One region of the Kurthia populi genome, then DNA from elsewhere that is predicted to be linked to it. Evidence: riboswitches for the same ligand, from Rfam matches in the RefSeq annotation. Region 1 holds a riboswitch; each other region holds the start of a gene.

What was found. A riboswitch is a leader RNA that binds a small molecule or an ion and turns the genes downstream of it on or off. The one in region 1 is predicted to bind S-adenosylmethionine.
Region 2: linked by a shared signal. The riboswitch ahead of metA (homoserine O-acetyltransferase MetA) and the one ahead of ACFSY7_RS00395 (methionine ABC transporter ATP-binding protein) in region 1 are both predicted to bind S-adenosylmethionine.
Region 3: linked by a shared signal. The riboswitch ahead of ACFSY7_RS17765 (methionine biosynthesis PLP-dependent protein) and the one ahead of ACFSY7_RS00395 (methionine ABC transporter ATP-binding protein) in region 1 are both predicted to bind S-adenosylmethionine.
Region 4: linked by a shared signal. The riboswitch ahead of ACFSY7_RS16320 (bifunctional homocysteine S-methyltransferase/methylenetetrahydrofolate reductase) and the one ahead of ACFSY7_RS00395 (methionine ABC transporter ATP-binding protein) in region 1 are both predicted to bind S-adenosylmethionine.

The regions. Positions count from the first base shown of each region.
Region 1 covers NZ_JBHUOR010000002.1:77,888-82,137, reverse strand. Annotated here, with positions in the region: gene ACFSY7_RS00405 (MetQ/NlpA family ABC transporter substrate-binding protein) at 111-944, opposite strand; gene ACFSY7_RS00400 (methionine ABC transporter permease) at 957-1,646, opposite strand; gene ACFSY7_RS00395 (methionine ABC transporter ATP-binding protein) at 1,648-2,649, opposite strand; SAM riboswitch class I at 2,736-2,836, opposite strand; gene ACFSY7_RS00390 (carbon-nitrogen family hydrolase) at 2,919-3,710, opposite strand; gene ACFSY7_RS00385 (pyridoxal phosphate-dependent aminotransferase) at 3,815-4,250, shown strand, end outside.
Region 2 covers NZ_JBHUOR010000143.1:43,196-47,445, reverse strand. Annotated here, with positions in the region: gene ACFSY7_RS19890 (amino acid permease) at 1-486, shown strand, start outside; gene ACFSY7_RS19885 (sigma-54 interaction domain-containing protein) at 597-2,216, shown strand; SAM riboswitch class I at 2,283-2,388, shown strand; gene metA (homoserine O-acetyltransferase MetA) at 2,458-3,405, shown strand; gene ACFSY7_RS19875 (patatin-like phospholipase family protein) at 3,574-4,250, shown strand, end outside.
Region 3 covers NZ_JBHUOR010000138.1:12,008-16,257, forward strand. Annotated here, with positions in the region: gene ACFSY7_RS17760 (PLP-dependent transferase) at 1-914, opposite strand, end outside; gene ACFSY7_RS17765 (methionine biosynthesis PLP-dependent protein) at 907-2,022, opposite strand; SAM riboswitch class I at 2,099-2,197, opposite strand; gene ACFSY7_RS17770 (SH3 domain-containing protein) at 2,381-3,370, opposite strand; gene ACFSY7_RS17775 (methyl-accepting chemotaxis protein) at 3,490-4,250, opposite strand, start outside.
Region 4 covers NZ_JBHUOR010000133.1:18,790-23,039, reverse strand. Annotated here, with positions in the region: gene metH (methionine synthase) at 1-83, opposite strand, end outside; gene ACFSY7_RS16320 (bifunctional homocysteine S-methyltransferase/methylenetetrahydrofolate reductase) at 64-1,923, opposite strand; SAM riboswitch class I at 2,009-2,110, opposite strand; gene ACFSY7_RS16315 (class A sortase) at 2,279-2,989, opposite strand; gene hemG (protoporphyrinogen oxidase) at 3,048-4,250, opposite strand, start outside.

The DNA.
Region 1 (4,250 bases):
TATGAGCATAAGAAAAACCGGAACCGCGCTACAGCGCAGTTCCGGTTTTTCGTTGCGAACGCTAAAAAAGAAAATGACATGTTTTGTCCCAGCCATGCTTGTACTACATGTTATTTCTTTTTCATCCAGTCTGGTTTACCAAAGCCTTTAAATTCTGTATCGATTGTTTTTTCGAAATCTGCTGATTCAACTACGGCTTTAATATCTTTTGATAACTGTGAATTCTCGTCTGCCTCGCGTACTGCGACAACATTACGGAATTGATCTGGCATATCTTCTAAAAATACCGCATCTTCTAAGTTTAAGTTGGCTGCTAATGCGAAGTTTCCTGGGACACCCGCTAAATCAGATGTTTCGATTGCGCGTGGTAAGCCAGCCGCTTCGATTTCTTTAAACTCAAAGTTTTTCGGATTTTTCGTAATATCTTTTGTTGACGCGACTAATGGATCTACATCGTCGCTAATTTCGATTAAGCCTTGTTCTTTTAATGATTTCAGCGTACGTGCTAAGTTTGATGGGTCATTTGCAATTGAGATTTTAGCGCCTTCTGGTAATTCATCAATCGTTTTATATTTTTCAGAAAAGAAGCCCATTGGAGCTGTTGGCACGATAATTAATGCTTTTAATTTTGTATCATTTTCTTTATTGAAGTTTTCTAAGTATACAGAGTGCTGGAATAGGTTGGCATCAATATCGCCGTTATCTAATGCATTGTTTGGTTGGATATAATCACTGAATTCTTTTAATGTTACTTTGTAGCCTTTCTCCTCAAGACCTGGAACAATGGCCTTTTTCAGCATATCGCTATATGGACCGGCTGTTGCACCGATTGTAATTTCTTTTGATGTTGTTTCCTTGTCTGTATCTTTCGCGTCACCGCTACCACACGCCGCAAGTGCTGCGGTCACAATAACTAACAAAACTGCTACTAACCACTTTTTCATATTCAAATCCCCCTATTTTCTATTCACTTTTTTTGCTATCGTATCGCCCAAGATTTGTACAGCCTGAACGAGAATAACTAAAATAACAATCGTCGCAATCATAATCGTATCGTCATAGCGATAGTAACCGAAGCGAATCGCTAAGTCTCCGACACCACCGCCGCCGATTGTACCTGCCATCGCAGAGTACGCAATCAAGCTAATGATTGTCATCGTAATGCCTTGAATAATCCCTGATTTTGCTTCTGGTAATAATACTTCCTTGATGATTAACCAAGGAGAGGCACCTGCTGCGATTGCCGCTTCGATAACCCCCTTACTAATTTCTTTTAATGATGTTTCGACAAGTCGTGCGAAAAATGGAATGGCCGCAACAGATAACGAAACACTCACAGCGAGTGGACCTGTTGTGTCACCAATAAGCACTTTAGTTAACGGAATAAGTGCGACTAATAAAATAATGTATGGAATCGAGCGCACAAAGTTAATTACAAAACTTAACACATTATTGACGATGCGATTTACCTTTTTGCCGGAGTTACGTACGGCGAAAAACCCATGACTTGTGATGAATAATAATAAGCCAAGTGGCAACCCAATAACGAGTACGACTACTAATGAAATGCCGACCATTAATAGCGTTTGGCCAAAGGATGTCCAAATGTCTGGGAGCATCGATGTAAAATGAGCGAAATCAAACATATTACTGCACCTCCACTGTTACACCGCGAGATTCCATATACGTGATGGCGCGGTTAATATCTTGTCCGTCACCGATTAATTCCATGATGAAGATGCCGAGTGGACGCTCTTGTATGTACTCAATCGTACCGTGAAGGAAATTTCCTCGTACTTCAAATTGCTGTAGCATATCGGAAATAATTCCTTGCCCTGCGGTATCGCCCTTAAATAATACTTTGACGATAGTGCCATTAAATGTATGCATAATTTCTGATGGAATATCAAAGGACACAACACTGCCGATAAATTCCTGCGTTAATGGATTTGTTGGATTGGCAAAAATATCGTACACACTGCCATGCTCGACAACACGTCCGTTTTGCATAATTGCCATGCGGTCACAAATCTCTTTGACTACTTCCATCTCATGCGTAATTAAGACAATGGTGATACCAAGCTCACGATTAATTTTTTTCAATAATTTTAAAATGGCTGTCGTTGTCGTCGGGTCGAGTGCGGATGTGGCTTCATCACATAATAAAATCGTTGGTTCGTTCGCTAACGCTCTTGCGATACCTACACGTTGCTTTTGACCACCTGATAGCTGACCGGGAAAAACGTCCTTCTTATCAGACAGCCCAACCATTGTGAGTAGTTCCTTAATGCGCGCTTCGCGTTTGTCTTTTGCGACATTCGCAGCCTTTAATGAAAACTCAATATTTTCACCGACTGTCTTTTGGTCAATCAAGTGGAAATGCTGAAAAATCATACCGATTTTTAGGCGTGCCTGCCGTAGTTCTTTACCTGATAGTGTCATTAAATTTTGGCCATCAACTAAAATCTCACCATCTGTTGGCTGCTCCAATAAATTGATGCAACGTAATAATGAACTCTTCCCGGCACCAGAATATCCGACTATTCCGAATATTTCGCCGTCATTAATTGTAAGATTGACATTATCTACACCGATAACTTCTTTTTTCTTTGCTCGATATACTTTTGAGACATTGTTTATTTCAATCATGCGCATACCTCTTATTCTTGTAAAATTACTTTTTCAGAAAACAAAAAAGCGCCTTTCCTCTGAAAGACGCTTTCTATTATAAACGTTATTTATCTTTCAGAAATACATTCTGTAGGAATTAGCACCTTCCCATAATGGGGGTTGCTGGACATCATCGGGCCTATCCCTCCGTCGCTCTTGATAAATCCTAGTTATTTAGTTGTTTTTATGATTATGTCATCAATAGTATTTCTTTTTACGTCCATTGTCAATATATTTTCAGAAAAAAATTAATTTTTCAAAATATCTTGATATAGCTCTGGGCGACGGTCATCATACACGGGAATTTTTTTACGTACCTCGTCGACCTTATCAAAATCAACATCGACAATCGCTAGCTCTTCCTCTGCATCACCCGTCCATAACACTTCCCCCCATGGTTCAATCACCATTGAGTTGCCGTTAAAGTTTTCCGGCTTATGACTTGTACGATTTACCGCAACGATAAAGCATTGATTTTCAATCGCACGCGCTTGTAATAATGTTTTCCAATGATCAATGCGAGGTGTTGGCCACTGTGCCGAAACGAAAATGACCTTCGCACCGTTTAGCGCATGGAGGCGTAGCCATTCTGGAAAACGAATATCATAGCAAATGACACCCGCCGCATCTAAGTCACCTAATTTGAAATTATTTTGTCCTGAGCCCGCTGCTAAATATAAATGCTCATCCATCAAGCGGAATAAATGTGCTTTGTCGTATTCACCAACCTGCTCACCGTCTTTATTAAACACAAGCATCGTATTATAAAATTTGTCGCCTTTTTTCGTCGAAACAGAGCCACCAACGATATGAATGCCTAACTCCTTCGCAAGCTCACTTAAAAATTTCTTTGCGCGCTCACCATTTGGATCTGCTAGCTCGTCTAATTTTTTCAGTGCATAGCTTGAATTCCACATCTCTGGTAAAACAACGAGCTCTGCACCTTTTGCGTGTGCTTCGCGTACTAATTCATTTACGCGTGCATAGTTTTTTTCTACATCGCCTGTTGCGACTTTAAATTGAATACAGCCTAATTTCATCACGACACCACCTATAGACATTTTTCTGAAAAAGGTCTACTATGAGAATAATTTTCAGAATATTTCTTTCTATTATACAATAGATTATTTTTGGAGGCACCTACATGAAATTATCAAAAAAGATGCAACAACTTCCTGAGCAATTTTTCGCGAAGCTATCAAAAAATGTGGCAGAAGCAGTGGCAGAAGGACGCGATGTCATTAACTTAGGACAAGGGAACCCAGACCGTCCAACACCAACACATATTATTGAGGCGATGCAACAAGCAACCGCTGACCCTAGCATGCACAAATATTCACCATTTCGTGGTACAGTAGAGTTTAAAGAGGCAATCGCCACATTTTATAAACGTGAATACGATGTCGATATTGACCCTAATACGGAAGTCGCCATTTTATTCGGTGCCAAAGCAGGCTTAGTGGAATTGCCAATGGTTATGCTAGATGACGGTGATACGATGCTATTACCTGATCCAGGGTACCCTGATTATTTATCCGGTGTAGCACTAGCCAATATCCAATTTGAAACGATGCCACTAA
Region 2 (4,250 bases), on a different contig from region 1:
CGTATGCTACTTGGTATGGCTGAAAAAGGTGATGCACCAGCGATTTTTATGAAGCTATCGAAGAAAAGCAGTGCACCAACATTTGCAATCATTGGCAGTACGGTTGTCGCATACTTTTGTGCCATTCTTTACTTTATTTCGCCAGATGTTATTTTCTACTTCTTAGGTAATGCAGTTGGTGCCTTAATGATTATCGTGTATATTTTTATTGCTGTCGCACATATTCGTTTCCGTAAACAGTATGAAAAAACCAAAAGAGAGCCACTCGCGATTAAAATGTGGCTATTCCCGTATTTAACGTATGTCACGATTGCGATGCTTGCGGGTGTGTATCTTTGTCAGATGTTCATTTCATCTTTGCAGGCCCAGTTTTATATGAGTACGATACTCGTTATTTTCGTCGTTGGTAGCTTCTTCCTACGTGAGCGCCTGAAGAAAACAACGCTTACGACTGCAAGTGCTACACGAAATGCAGATGTAGAATAGCTTATGGAAATAGCAGGAATTCCTACTGGGGGATTCCTGTTTTTTCATGCGGACAAGTGCTTTTTTTTCCACAATGTTCATGTTAAGCTAGGCTTCGGAGGGGATTGTCGATGGAATTAAAACAATTGATTACGTATATTTTGACCGATCACCAGTTTCAGTGGATTTCTAGTAATAGTGAGCAGCCACCGCAGCAATATGCAGAGATTATTGAACAATTCCGTATAGAACAACAAACCTATTTGGATTTAGAACATTGCTTTGTACATATTATTGAACTTGAAGCATCGTATTTATTTATTATTCACGATAAAGAGATGACGACATCGTGGCAATTTATCGAACATGTGTTGAACTCGGTTAGTGATGGATTGACAATCTGTAATTCAGATGGCATTATCGTTTTTCAAAATGAAGCCGATCGCAAGATGTTTGAGGTCGATGCACGCTATTTACCAGTGATGGAATTTGTTGAACGCGGCATTATGAATGAGTCGGTGACCATGAAAGTGCTAAAATCGAAAAAGCGGGAAGACATCGTGCAAACATTCGCCAATGGACATGTCGTATTAGTAACGGCGCTACCGATTTTTGATGAGGCGGGCAATGTGGAATATGTTGTCGCCAATTCACGTGAAATGACTGAACTACGTGACATGGAGCGCACGATTGAACGCTTAGAGTCACAGAGTGCACAGTATAAGGAACAACTTGAAGCATTAAAGCAACAATCTTCAACGAGCTTGATTGCTGTTTCTAAAGCGATGCGCCAAGTGATTGAAAAAGCCACACGCATTGCCAACGTCGATTCGACGGTACTTATTTCGGGGGAATCAGGTGCAGGTAAGGAAGAATTAACGAAATTAATTCATCAGCGAAGTCACCGTGCACAAAAACCGATGATTACGGTCAATTGCGGTGCTATTCCAGAAAATTTATTAGAGTCGGAGCTTTTTGGCTATATGGGTGGTGCGTTTACTGGGGCGAATAAAACAGGGAAACCTGGTCTTTTTGAACTTGCCTCTGGAGGTACACTTTTCCTCGATGAAATTGGCGAGATGCCATTATCGCTACAAGTAAAGCTACTACGCGTATTACAAGAATCAGAAATCACCCGTGTAGGAGGGATTAAACCGATTCCAGTGGATGTGCGGATCATTACCGCAACGAATCGTAATTTATATGATATGGTGCAGCGCGGTGAATTTCGCGAGGATTTATTTTATCGTTTAAATATTATTCCGCTACGTATTCCACCACTGCGTGAACGTAAGGAGGATATTGCACCGCTTGCATACCGATTTTTACATTTAGTAATGGAGAAATATAGCATTGAGCGTACGATTGAGGAAGCAGCAGTCGACCGTCTTACGCAGTATTATTGGCCGGGAAATATTCGTCAGCTGAAAAATTTTATTGAACGCGTTAGTTTATTAACGCAGCAGTCGACCATTACCCTGCAATACATTCAGCGAGAATTTCAAAAGCCGGAGTATCAACAGCATAATCCAGTGCCGTTAGTCGATGATACGTTTACACAAACGCCTATTTATGATCAGAATCAGACACTAAAAAATCAAGTGGATGCCTTTGAGCGAAAAGTGATTAAAGAGGCGCTCGGACAATACCCTAGCATTCGTCAAACAGCGAAGGCATTAGGCTGTAATCAGTCGACACTTGTGCGTAAGATTCAAAAATACCAGCTCGAAAAACAAGTATCCTATGAATAATATTCTATTTTTTCAGAAAAGTTTGCAAAGTATTTGGAATTTTGCTATGATAACTGAAACTGCATAGTCTTATCAAGAGAAGCCGAGGGAAAAGGCCCGACGACGCTTCAGCAACCTCTACACTAGTAGAAAGGTGCTAACTCCTACAAGTTTTGTACTTGGAAGATAAGAAACGGATAAATTGCCCTTCTTATTTTTATTAAGAAGGGCTTTTTTTACGAATTTGAGGGGGTTCAGGAACATGCCAATTAACATTCCACAATATTTACCGGCAACAGAACGATTAAAAGAAGAGAAGATTTTCGTTATGGAGGAGGAGCGCTCAAAGAGCCAAAATATTCGTCCATTAAATATTTTAATTTTCAACTTAATGCCTGAAAAAGAAAAAACAGAATTACAGCTGTTACGTTTATTAGGAAATACACCACTACAAGTGAATGTCACGTTCTTAAATACCGCAACACATGAGTCAAAAAATGTGTCAAAATCACATTTAGAAACATTTTATTCAACATTTCATGAAATCAAAAAAGATCGGTATGATGGCATGATCATCACCGGTGCACCCATTGAATTATTTGAGTTTGATGAGGTCGATTTCTGGGAGGAGCATAAAGAAATTTTGGACTGGGCACAGGAGCATGTGACGTCAACGATGCATATTTGTTGGGGCGCACAAGCAGCACTGTATCATTATTATGGCATTGGAAAATACCCACTTGAAACGAAGTGCTCTGGTATTTTTGACCATGAAGTATATGATAGCACTGTGAAACTAATTCGTGGCTTTGACGACATTTACCCAGCACCGCACTCGCGTAATACATCGATATCAACGGAAGCGGTAAAAAATCATCCAGACATTGAATTATTATCCGAATCAGATGAAGCAGGTGCTTTTTTAATGATTTCAAAAGATGAACGTCATGTGCTCGTGACCGGGCATTTAGAATATGATGCGGATACGCTAGCATTAGAGTATGAGCGCGATGTCGCACGGGGCTTAAATCCAGAACTACCAAAACATTATTTCCCTGAAGATGACCCAACGAAAAAACCGCGTAATACATGGCGTTCACATACGCATTTATTATTTTCAAACTGGTTAAATTACTATGTATACCAAGAAACGCCATATGATTGGGTAGACAAAGGAGAAAATCATTCGCTAACGTCTTCCTGTTTATAAATAGATGAAAAACTAAAAAGAGAACAGAAAAAGACACTTTCAAGGAGCAAGCTTTGGAAGTGTTTTTTGATGGACAAAAATGAAAAGCATATTTATACGAAAACAATATGACAGTTTTTCACATTTAGTGTACGATAAATAGGCAGAAAAATAAGGGAAGTGGCGACAGTGAACGAAACGAGTTTGATTTTAGAAGGGGGTACATTCCGCACCATTTATACAAGCGGTGTACTGGATGCCTTATTACGCGAAGAGATTATGATGCCCTATATTATTGGGATTTCAGCGGGGGCAATTAATTTATGCTCCTATATTTCAAAGCAGCCTGAGCGTACGATGCGCGTCTTTACGGAGTATCGACATGATAAGCGTTATGTAGGTATGCGAAACTTCTTAACAGAACGCTCATTATTTGGGTTAGACTTTGGTTGGAATGTGTTGCCAAATCAGCTTGAATTATTTGATTGGCAAACATTCCGTAGCTACGAAGGCACAGCGCTTGCGGGCGTGACAAATGCTAATACTGGTGAAGTAGAATTTATGGACGTACAGACGATGGATACTGATAGTCAGTTGTTGCGTGCTACTTGTGCGATTCCGGTCATGTTTCCGGAAATTAAATTAAATGGCGTGCCGTATTATGACGGTGGATTAGCAGACCCGATTCCAGTGCAACATGCCATTGATGAGGGATATGAGAAGCATGTTATCGTCTTAACGCGTCCAAAAGGTTATTACAAAACGATGGACCGCCAAACAAAAGCAGCAATGCAGCTAATGCGTAAAAAATATCCGAAGCTAGTCGATGTCATGCTAGAACGTGTGGATCGCTACAATGAAACGGT
Region 3 (4,250 bases), on a different contig from region 1:
GAAAGAACTGCACCTGCACTTGTGGCTTGCTTGAAGTGTGTAGTATGCCCTGGATGTGACGTAAGACCAGGGTAGTGAACCGCTGTAACATAGTCACTTTCCTCAAGGAAATGCGCAATTTTCTCAGCAGAGGCGCTTTCTAGCGTTAGGCGAGCATTCAATGTCTTGATGCCTTGAATAAGCGAAAAGGAATCCTGTGCACCTAAAATGGCACCCATTGAATTTTGCATGAAATAAATATCATTGCCGATTTCTTCATCTTTTGTCACAGCAAGACCTGCGATGATATCACTATGTCCACCAAGGAATTTTGTGGCGCTATGAAGAACAACATCTGCACCTAAATCAAGCGGCTTTTGATAAAGTGGGGTCATAAATGTATTATCAACAAATGTTTTTAACTGATATTTTTTAGCAAGGGCGATAACCCCTGATAAATCTGTAATGCCTAATAAAGGATTAGCAGGTGTTTCTGCGTATAATACTTTTGTGTTGTCCTGAATGGCTGCTTCCACTTCAGTTAAGTTAGAGAAGTCTGCAAATGTGTGTGTAATATTGTATTTTGGTAATACTTTCGTGACGAAGCGATATGTTCCACCATATACCTCTGAAGTAATGACAATATGATCGCCTGCATTTAGTGTTAACAGGGCAGAAGCGATTGCGGCGATGCCTGATGAAAACGCGAAGCCGCGTGTACCATGTTCTAATTCAGCAATTGTATTTTCAAGTGCTTGACGAGTAGGGTTGCCTGAACGGCTATAGTCAAATGGCCCAAAGCTATCAAAGTGCTCTTGGTCGAATGTAGAAGATACATAAATCGGTATGTTGACTGCACCTGTCTTAGTCTCGTAATCACCACGTGTAGAAGCGGTAATTAAAGTTGTTTCAAAGTTTTCATTATGATTAGTCATGTGTTGTCACTCCTTCTAATGTTGCGAAAACGCGTTGTAGGTCTGCTGTTAAATCGTCGACATCTTCTAAGCCAACAGAGAAGCGTAAGAGTGAAGCATCTACACCTCGCGCATTACGCTCTTCTTCAGGGATATCTGCGTGTGTTTGTGTTGTTGGGTAGGTGATAAAACTTTCAACGCCGCCAAGGCTCTCAGCGAACGCAATGAGGTCAATTCCTTCTAAAAATGTTGGTACCCACTCAGCTTTTTGTAGGCGGAATGAAATCATGCCACCAAGACCAGCATAAAGGACATCTTTCACTTCTGGCTGTGCAGTTAAAAATTCTACGAGTGCAGTGGCATTTTTCGTATGCTGTTTCATACGTAAATGAAGTGTTTTTAAACCGCGAATTAATAACCAACAGTCAAAGGCACCAAGTGTTGCGCCACTTGCATTATGTTGTAAAAATAGTTGTTCACTTAATTCTTCACCTTTTGCAACAACAAGGCCCGCTAGAACATCATTGTGTCCGCCAATATACTTCGTGGCACTATGTAAAACGATGTCAGCACCAAGCTCGATAGGACGTTGATAGTAGGGTGTTAAAAATGTATTATCGACAATCAACAACAGATTATGTTCATGTGCAAGCACTGCATAATCTTCAATTGAAATTTCTTGCATTAATGGGTTTGTAGGTGTTTCAATAAAAATTGCTTTTGTTTTATCATTGATTAGTGCTGCGACTTCATTGATATCTTTGAATGGATTAAAATGCGCTTTTATATCGTATTGTTGTTCATATTGCTTAGCTAAACGATATGTACCTCCATATAAGTCATCGGGATAGATTATTTCATCTCCCGCTTTAAATAAAGAGAAGACAAGTCCTACAGCAGCCATACCGCTACTACAGGCAAATCCAGCTGTCCCACCTTCTAAATCAGCAATGCCACTTTCTAAAACATCGCGTGTAGGGTTTTTCGTACGTGTATAGTCATAACCTGTTGATTGACCAAGGCCTGGGTGACGATAGGCCGTTGATAAATAAATGGGTGTATTAATTGCACCGGTGCGTTCATCTGAATTATTACCAAGCTGTGCTAATTTTGTTTCGATTGTTGTCATATGTCATCATCCTTTATGAATAAAATAAAAACACCCCGATCTACACAGTAGAAAGGGGCACTTGAAAATACGTCCTTTCTTATCTGTAAGACTATGTCTTCGCGGATGTAGCACCTTCCAATGGGGGTTGCTGAGATGTCAATGGGCCACGTCCCTCAATCTCTCTCGATAAGAAAATCTATTAAGTTAATAAGATATAATCAATTAATGGAATTCTAACACTAATTGACAATTGTGACAATATAAAATCTGAAAAATTACAAAAATCAGAAAAAGAAAACGATTATATGATTATTAGTTTAAAAATTACATAAAAAAAGAACCGCAAAAGCGATTCTTTTAAATAGCGTAGCGCAGATTACTTAACGCTTTTTAATTGGAATACTGTTTTTGTGCCTTTTGTGATTTTCACAACGCCTGTTGTTGGCGCAATATAATACGTTTCATTGCCAACTTTAACTGTAATTGTGTTAGTGAATTTACCAGCTTTTGTTGTCACTGTTTTGTTCACGCCTGTTACTTTATAAGTCATTGAGCCGTTCTTATACGTGTCACCAACTGCGAAAGGATAGTTTAATAATTTCACTGCTTTTTCGCCAGCTTTTTTATAGTAAAGACCTTTATTAGCTACTTCTTTTAAATAAACTGTTGATGTTTTGTTTGTTTTGCTATCGTGCATTGTCCATACCGTATAGCCTGAAGATGTTTTTTTACCTTTGCTAGAAAGGGTTACATTAGAGCCATTATGAGCGTATTTATACGTTTTAGCTGTTTGTAAGTTGTAGCCTTTTTTCGTTGTGTTTGCAGGTGTTGATGGCTTTGTTGTCGTAGCAGGTTTTTTTGCACCAATATAATCTTTATACACATAAGCTGTGCTGTTATTATATTTGATTTTTACCCAACCATCTTTTGTTGTACCATAAGCAGTTACTTTTGTTCCAGGTGTTAATTTACCAAGAATTTTCGATGACACATTGCCTTTTTGGCGAACGTTTGCACCAGGTTGTTGAATATATTTCGTTGATGATTTTGTTGTCGTAGCTGGTGTTTTATCATCTGTAGTTGTTGATACTTTAACGTATTCTTTATAAATATATGCTTTTTTATCATTAAATTTGATTTGAACCCAACCATTTTTGTCAGTTGAATAAACGATTACTTTGTCACCTTTTTTAAGTGCGCCAAGTGAATCGCTTTTTAAATCAGCAGCTTCACGAACAGTGACAGGATTTAAAACTGTACCCGTCATTGTTGTTGCAGTAGTCGTTGCAGCAAAAGATGGTGTTGCAACTGTTAATGTAGAAGCAGTTAGTACTCCTAAAGATAATACGTATTTTGTTAATTTCATGTTAAATCATCTCCTGTTAGGCAATAATACCACTAAAATATGCGAAAGTGTATACTTTCCTATCATTAGTGGAGCAATCTTGTAACAGGACGAGATTCGAAAGAGAAGGTTTCAAAAAACTAAGAAATTTTAAATGCTGCAATTTTTTTTTGAAGTGCATTAGATTGCGTAGATAAATTTTCAACAGCATCATAAATTGCATCTACAGAGCGGGCGCCTTCTTCAGCAGATTGTGCATTCTCCTCAGCTTGCATCGCATTTTCCTCAGCGATTATATTTACCTCAATAAACGCTTGGGTTACATGTTCACTATGATTTTCAAATGTTTCAATTTTTTGAGCCATATCATCAATAATCATAAGTGTTTCATTTGTTTGTGCCACGATAATATCAAGAGAGGACGTCGTTGTATTTGTTAAATTAACACCTTGAATGACTTTCGTAACACCGGTTTCATTTTGTTCAATAATGGTATGGATCTCGCGCTGAATAGCATGAATCATCGTAGCAACTTCATTTGCTGCTTGCTGTGAAGATTCAGCGAGATTTCGCACTTCATCTGCTACTACTGAAAAGCCTTTGCCAGCTTCGCCTGCACGTGCTGCTTCAATTGAAGCATTAAGCGCTAATAAATTCGTTTGATCTGCGATTTCTGTAATTGTTTGAATAATCGATGTGATTTGTGAAGAACGGTCCCCAAGCTTTTGAACGGTGCCAGTTGTGTTCGCGATTGTTTCTTCAATTTCCATCATCATATTTGCCGCATTTTGTACAGAAGCGTAGCCTTCATTGGCGGCTTGAATCATCGCATCTGCAGAAATCTTCATATCATTCGTATCATTCGATAAATGTGTTGCGGCGCTATGGAGCATTTCCATTT
Region 4 (4,250 bases), on a different contig from region 1:
GCGTTTTGGAGCATTGTCCCCATCGCACCATCTAAAATTAAAATATGATCTTGAATACGGTCCTCAATGCGTTGTTTCGACATTTACTTGTTCCCCCTCAGTTTGTGCATCTAGCTGCTTAATATAATCAATTAACTCAACGGTCATGTCATAGCGCATGAACGGTGTAATTAAATAAATTCCTTTAAATAGTGGTGCGGCGACGTCGATTAACTCCTTTGCAATCTTAAGTCCCTCTGCACGTGCACGCTGTTTATCCTCTTCGCAGTCACGCATACGCGTAAGTACATCTTCGGATAACTTAATGCCCGGTACTTCATTGTGTAAAAATTCTGAGTTACGTAGACTTGTCAGTGGCATGATACCTAAGAAAATAGGCTCTTCAATATGTTTTGTTGCCTCGTACACCTCAATGATTTTTTCCTTCGTATACACCGGCTGTGAAATAAAGTAATCTGCACCGGCTGCGATTTTTTTCTCAAGTCGTGGTACAGCGCGCGCCACATTTCGTACATTGGGATTGAAGGCGCCTGCGACAGAGAAGTTCGCCTTTTTACGAAGCGGCTTTCCTGAGAATGAAATGCCCTCATTTAATTTTTTAATTAGCTCAAGTAGCTCGATGCTTGAAACATCATACACACTCGTTGCCCCTGGGAAGTCTCCTACCTTTGTTGGGTCCCCTGTCACCGCTAAAATGTCCGTAATTCCTAGCGCATCAAGGCCCATTAAATGCGATTGCAGACCGATTAGGTTACGGTCACGACATGTAATATGTGCCAGTGCGCGAACATTCTTTTCATATTTCAAACGAGCACCCATCGCCATATTACTGACGCGAGGTGAAGCAAGCGAGTTATCCGCCATCGTCACCGCATCTGCACCGGCATCTTGTAAAATACGTGCACCATCAACGAACGCATCCGTTTCTAAATGACGTGGCGTATCAAGCTCGACGATAATCGTACGCTGTTTTTTCGCCTGTACATGCAGTGGTTCATGTGCAGCTTCATCTGCATCTTTAATAATTAATGACTTTTTCTTTTCGACAATTTTTGCTTTAATCGGTGGAAGATCTGCTAAACGTTTTTTCACCTCGGCAATATGCGCCGGTGTCGTCCCACAGCAACCGCCGATTAGACGCACGCCCTCGTCACGTAATAGTACTGCTGCGCGGCCGAAATAATCTGCCTCTGATTCATAAACAACTTTACCGTCCTCAACGTCTAATAAGCTCGCATTTGGATAGGCTGATAAGAAGGCTGTCTCTGGCAGCTCTACGTTTTCAAACGCTTGGATGGTATGATGCGGACCTAGACGACAGTTCACGCCAACGATATTGGCACCAAGGGATTCAAGTGTATGAAGTGCTTCATTTAATGAGACACCGTTTTGTAGAACACCCGGCTCATGCATCGATACTTGTGCAATGATTGGTAGCGCTGTGTGTGCACGTAGTAATTTCACTAATGCTGATAGCTCTTCAAAGTCGTAAAATGTTTCAAGTAATAAGCCATCGACGCCGCCTTCGATTAAAATTGTTGCCTGCGTATGCAGTGCTTCTAAAATTTCTTCTAGTGTTTCATCCGTTTTGCGAATTCCTCGAATGCCACCGATTGTCCCAAGTACATACTGACCACCTGGCGCTGCAGCTCGTTTTGCAATCGCAACTGCACCTTCGTTAATCGCTACAACTTGGTCCTCGATACCATAGCGAGCTAATTTAATCGCATTGGCTGTATATGTATTCGTTTGAATAATATCTGCACCTGATTCGATATAACGCTTATGAATATCCTCGATAATTTCTGGCTTTGACACATTTAATTCCTCATAGCAGTAGTCAATCCCATATGAATAAAGCAACGTGCCCATCGCACCGTCCGCTGTTAATACTTTCGTTTTTAAATCGTTCAGCAATCCCATCTATGAACTTCCCTTCTATTTATCAATCTCCCCAATAAAAAAACCCTCTTACTCGTTAGAATAAGAAGGGATATATGCATAGTCCTTCTTATCTTTTAAGGTTATTACCTTCTGGAATTAGCACCTGACCTTTCGGCTGGTTGCTGAAGCTTCGTCGGGCCAGTCCCTCTGCTTCTCTTGATAAGAAATTGATTTAATTTTTAGAATATTATATGAATAATACATCTTAGATGAAAGAACGTCAATAGCTCTGTCTTTTTTTCATGATTTTCATGCAAAATTAGAAAGACAATGCAATGATGCATTCCATTCAATCAAAAAAAAGAAACCACCGACAACGATGATTTCTCTGTCATTATTTTTCTTCTTTAAAGGCTTCTTTTGGTGCCTCGTCAATATTCATTGCACGTATAAACTTCGCATGTGTAATTTGACGCTTCGTACCATTAAAGCTACATGTTACGAGTGTTAATTCTTTTTTATTTTTATGGTCATTAATGACTTCGACTTGTGACGCTTCAACATTATAAATTTTATCGATTTCATAAATATATACTTTATCATAATCCGTCACATATACTTTCATACCTGTTTTCGCTAATGTTAGTGGACTAAATAAAGAGCGCTCATTACGCACATTATGGCCGGCCAGTGCATAGTTTCCTGTCCCCATTGGCATCTCTTCCTTCATTGTGCCTGCGCCAATAGCTAAATTCTTATTCGAAATACCATATAAAATCGGTAGCTGCATGTTTACATCTGGCACACTCACCATACCGATTGAATCAGGTTTTTTCGAATCCATTTGTGCCTTCAATACTTCGCCGAGGCTAATGTCTTTTACTTGCTCAAAATCAAATGTGACATCTTCTGATTCCTTTGCCTTTGCGATGCTATCATCGTAATTTTTGCCCGCTTTATTTTGCAATGTTGAGTCCGTCATATGGTTGACTATAAAGCCCATAATCGGCTTATTAAATACGAGAATTAACCCTGCGATTAATAATAGTACACCTATAATGGTCAACCATTTATTACCACCTTTTTTAGCTGTATGCTCCGCCATTATTTTACTTCCTTTCATCGACGATTCGTTATGTTGTTAATACCTGTTTTGGAACGAATTAAACCGTCGTAAGTTGCGCTGCAATGCGAGTCGCAATCTCTTTACCGTTCGCGATGCATAACCCGATGCCCACACCATAATACGAGCAGCCTGCCAGTGTAATAGTTGGATAATAGCTCTGCATTTGTTGCTCTAGATTTTTCACAGCGGCCGCGTGCTCTAAATTATACACGGGCATTTGCTGTGTCCATTTCGATACTTTAATTGTCAACGGCTGCTCCTCAATATTAAGGGATGTCGCAACATCCTTCATCGCAAGCTGTGCTAACTCTTCTTCTGTGAGCTTGATTAACTCCGCAAATTTCGGATTCGTTTTTTTATAAAAGACACGCAGTAGTAGCTTGCCGTCTTTTGATGTATTTGGCCATTTTGCGCTTGTCCATGTGCAGGCATCACAGTTTACGGCGTCGCTATTTGCTACAATAAAACCAGTGCCCTCTGCTGGTAGGACGTCATTGCCGACTTCATAACCTAAATATACGGTAATAATCGAGCTCGTTTTAAAGGCATCAAAGGCAGGTGTTAAACGTTCATCACCTAGCGCTTCCTGTGCCATGCGATGTGGTGTCGCTAATACGACATGGTCTGCTTCAATCGCCTCATGATGGTCAAAATGAACGATGGTTTTCTCATTCACTGTTTCAAGCTTCGTTACAGCCGTATTTTTTAAAAACTCGACTGTCGTTAACAGCTCTTCAAAGCGCTCAAACAATTCACGTAAGCCATTTTTAAATGATAAGAACTTATTATGTGATAGACTGATAAACTTGTCTTTATTCGCCGCATAGCCTTTTAAAATACTACCATACTGGTTTTTATAATCGATTAAATAGGGGATTGTAGATGCTAATGTTAATGAATACAGATCACCTGAATAAATACCCGATAATACAGGGGCAATCTGCTTTTTCACGAGCTCTTCACCAAAGAAATATTCAAGGAATTCGCCAATAGATGAATCCTTTGTAAATTGCTCATTTGGTAATGTTAAATCATTTAGAGCAGCTCGCTTACCCGCTTCAGAAATAAGGGTGCTTTGTTGTAGTGCTTCCTTATTCATCGGGATGCCATACATGCTCTCAAGTGGGATAGCATGTAGCTCATTTTGGGTATAAATATAAGAGACGCCTGTGCCATTATAAACGACGCGATCTTCTAGCCCTAATTCTTCGATTAAAGGCATGACACTTTTATGACGTGC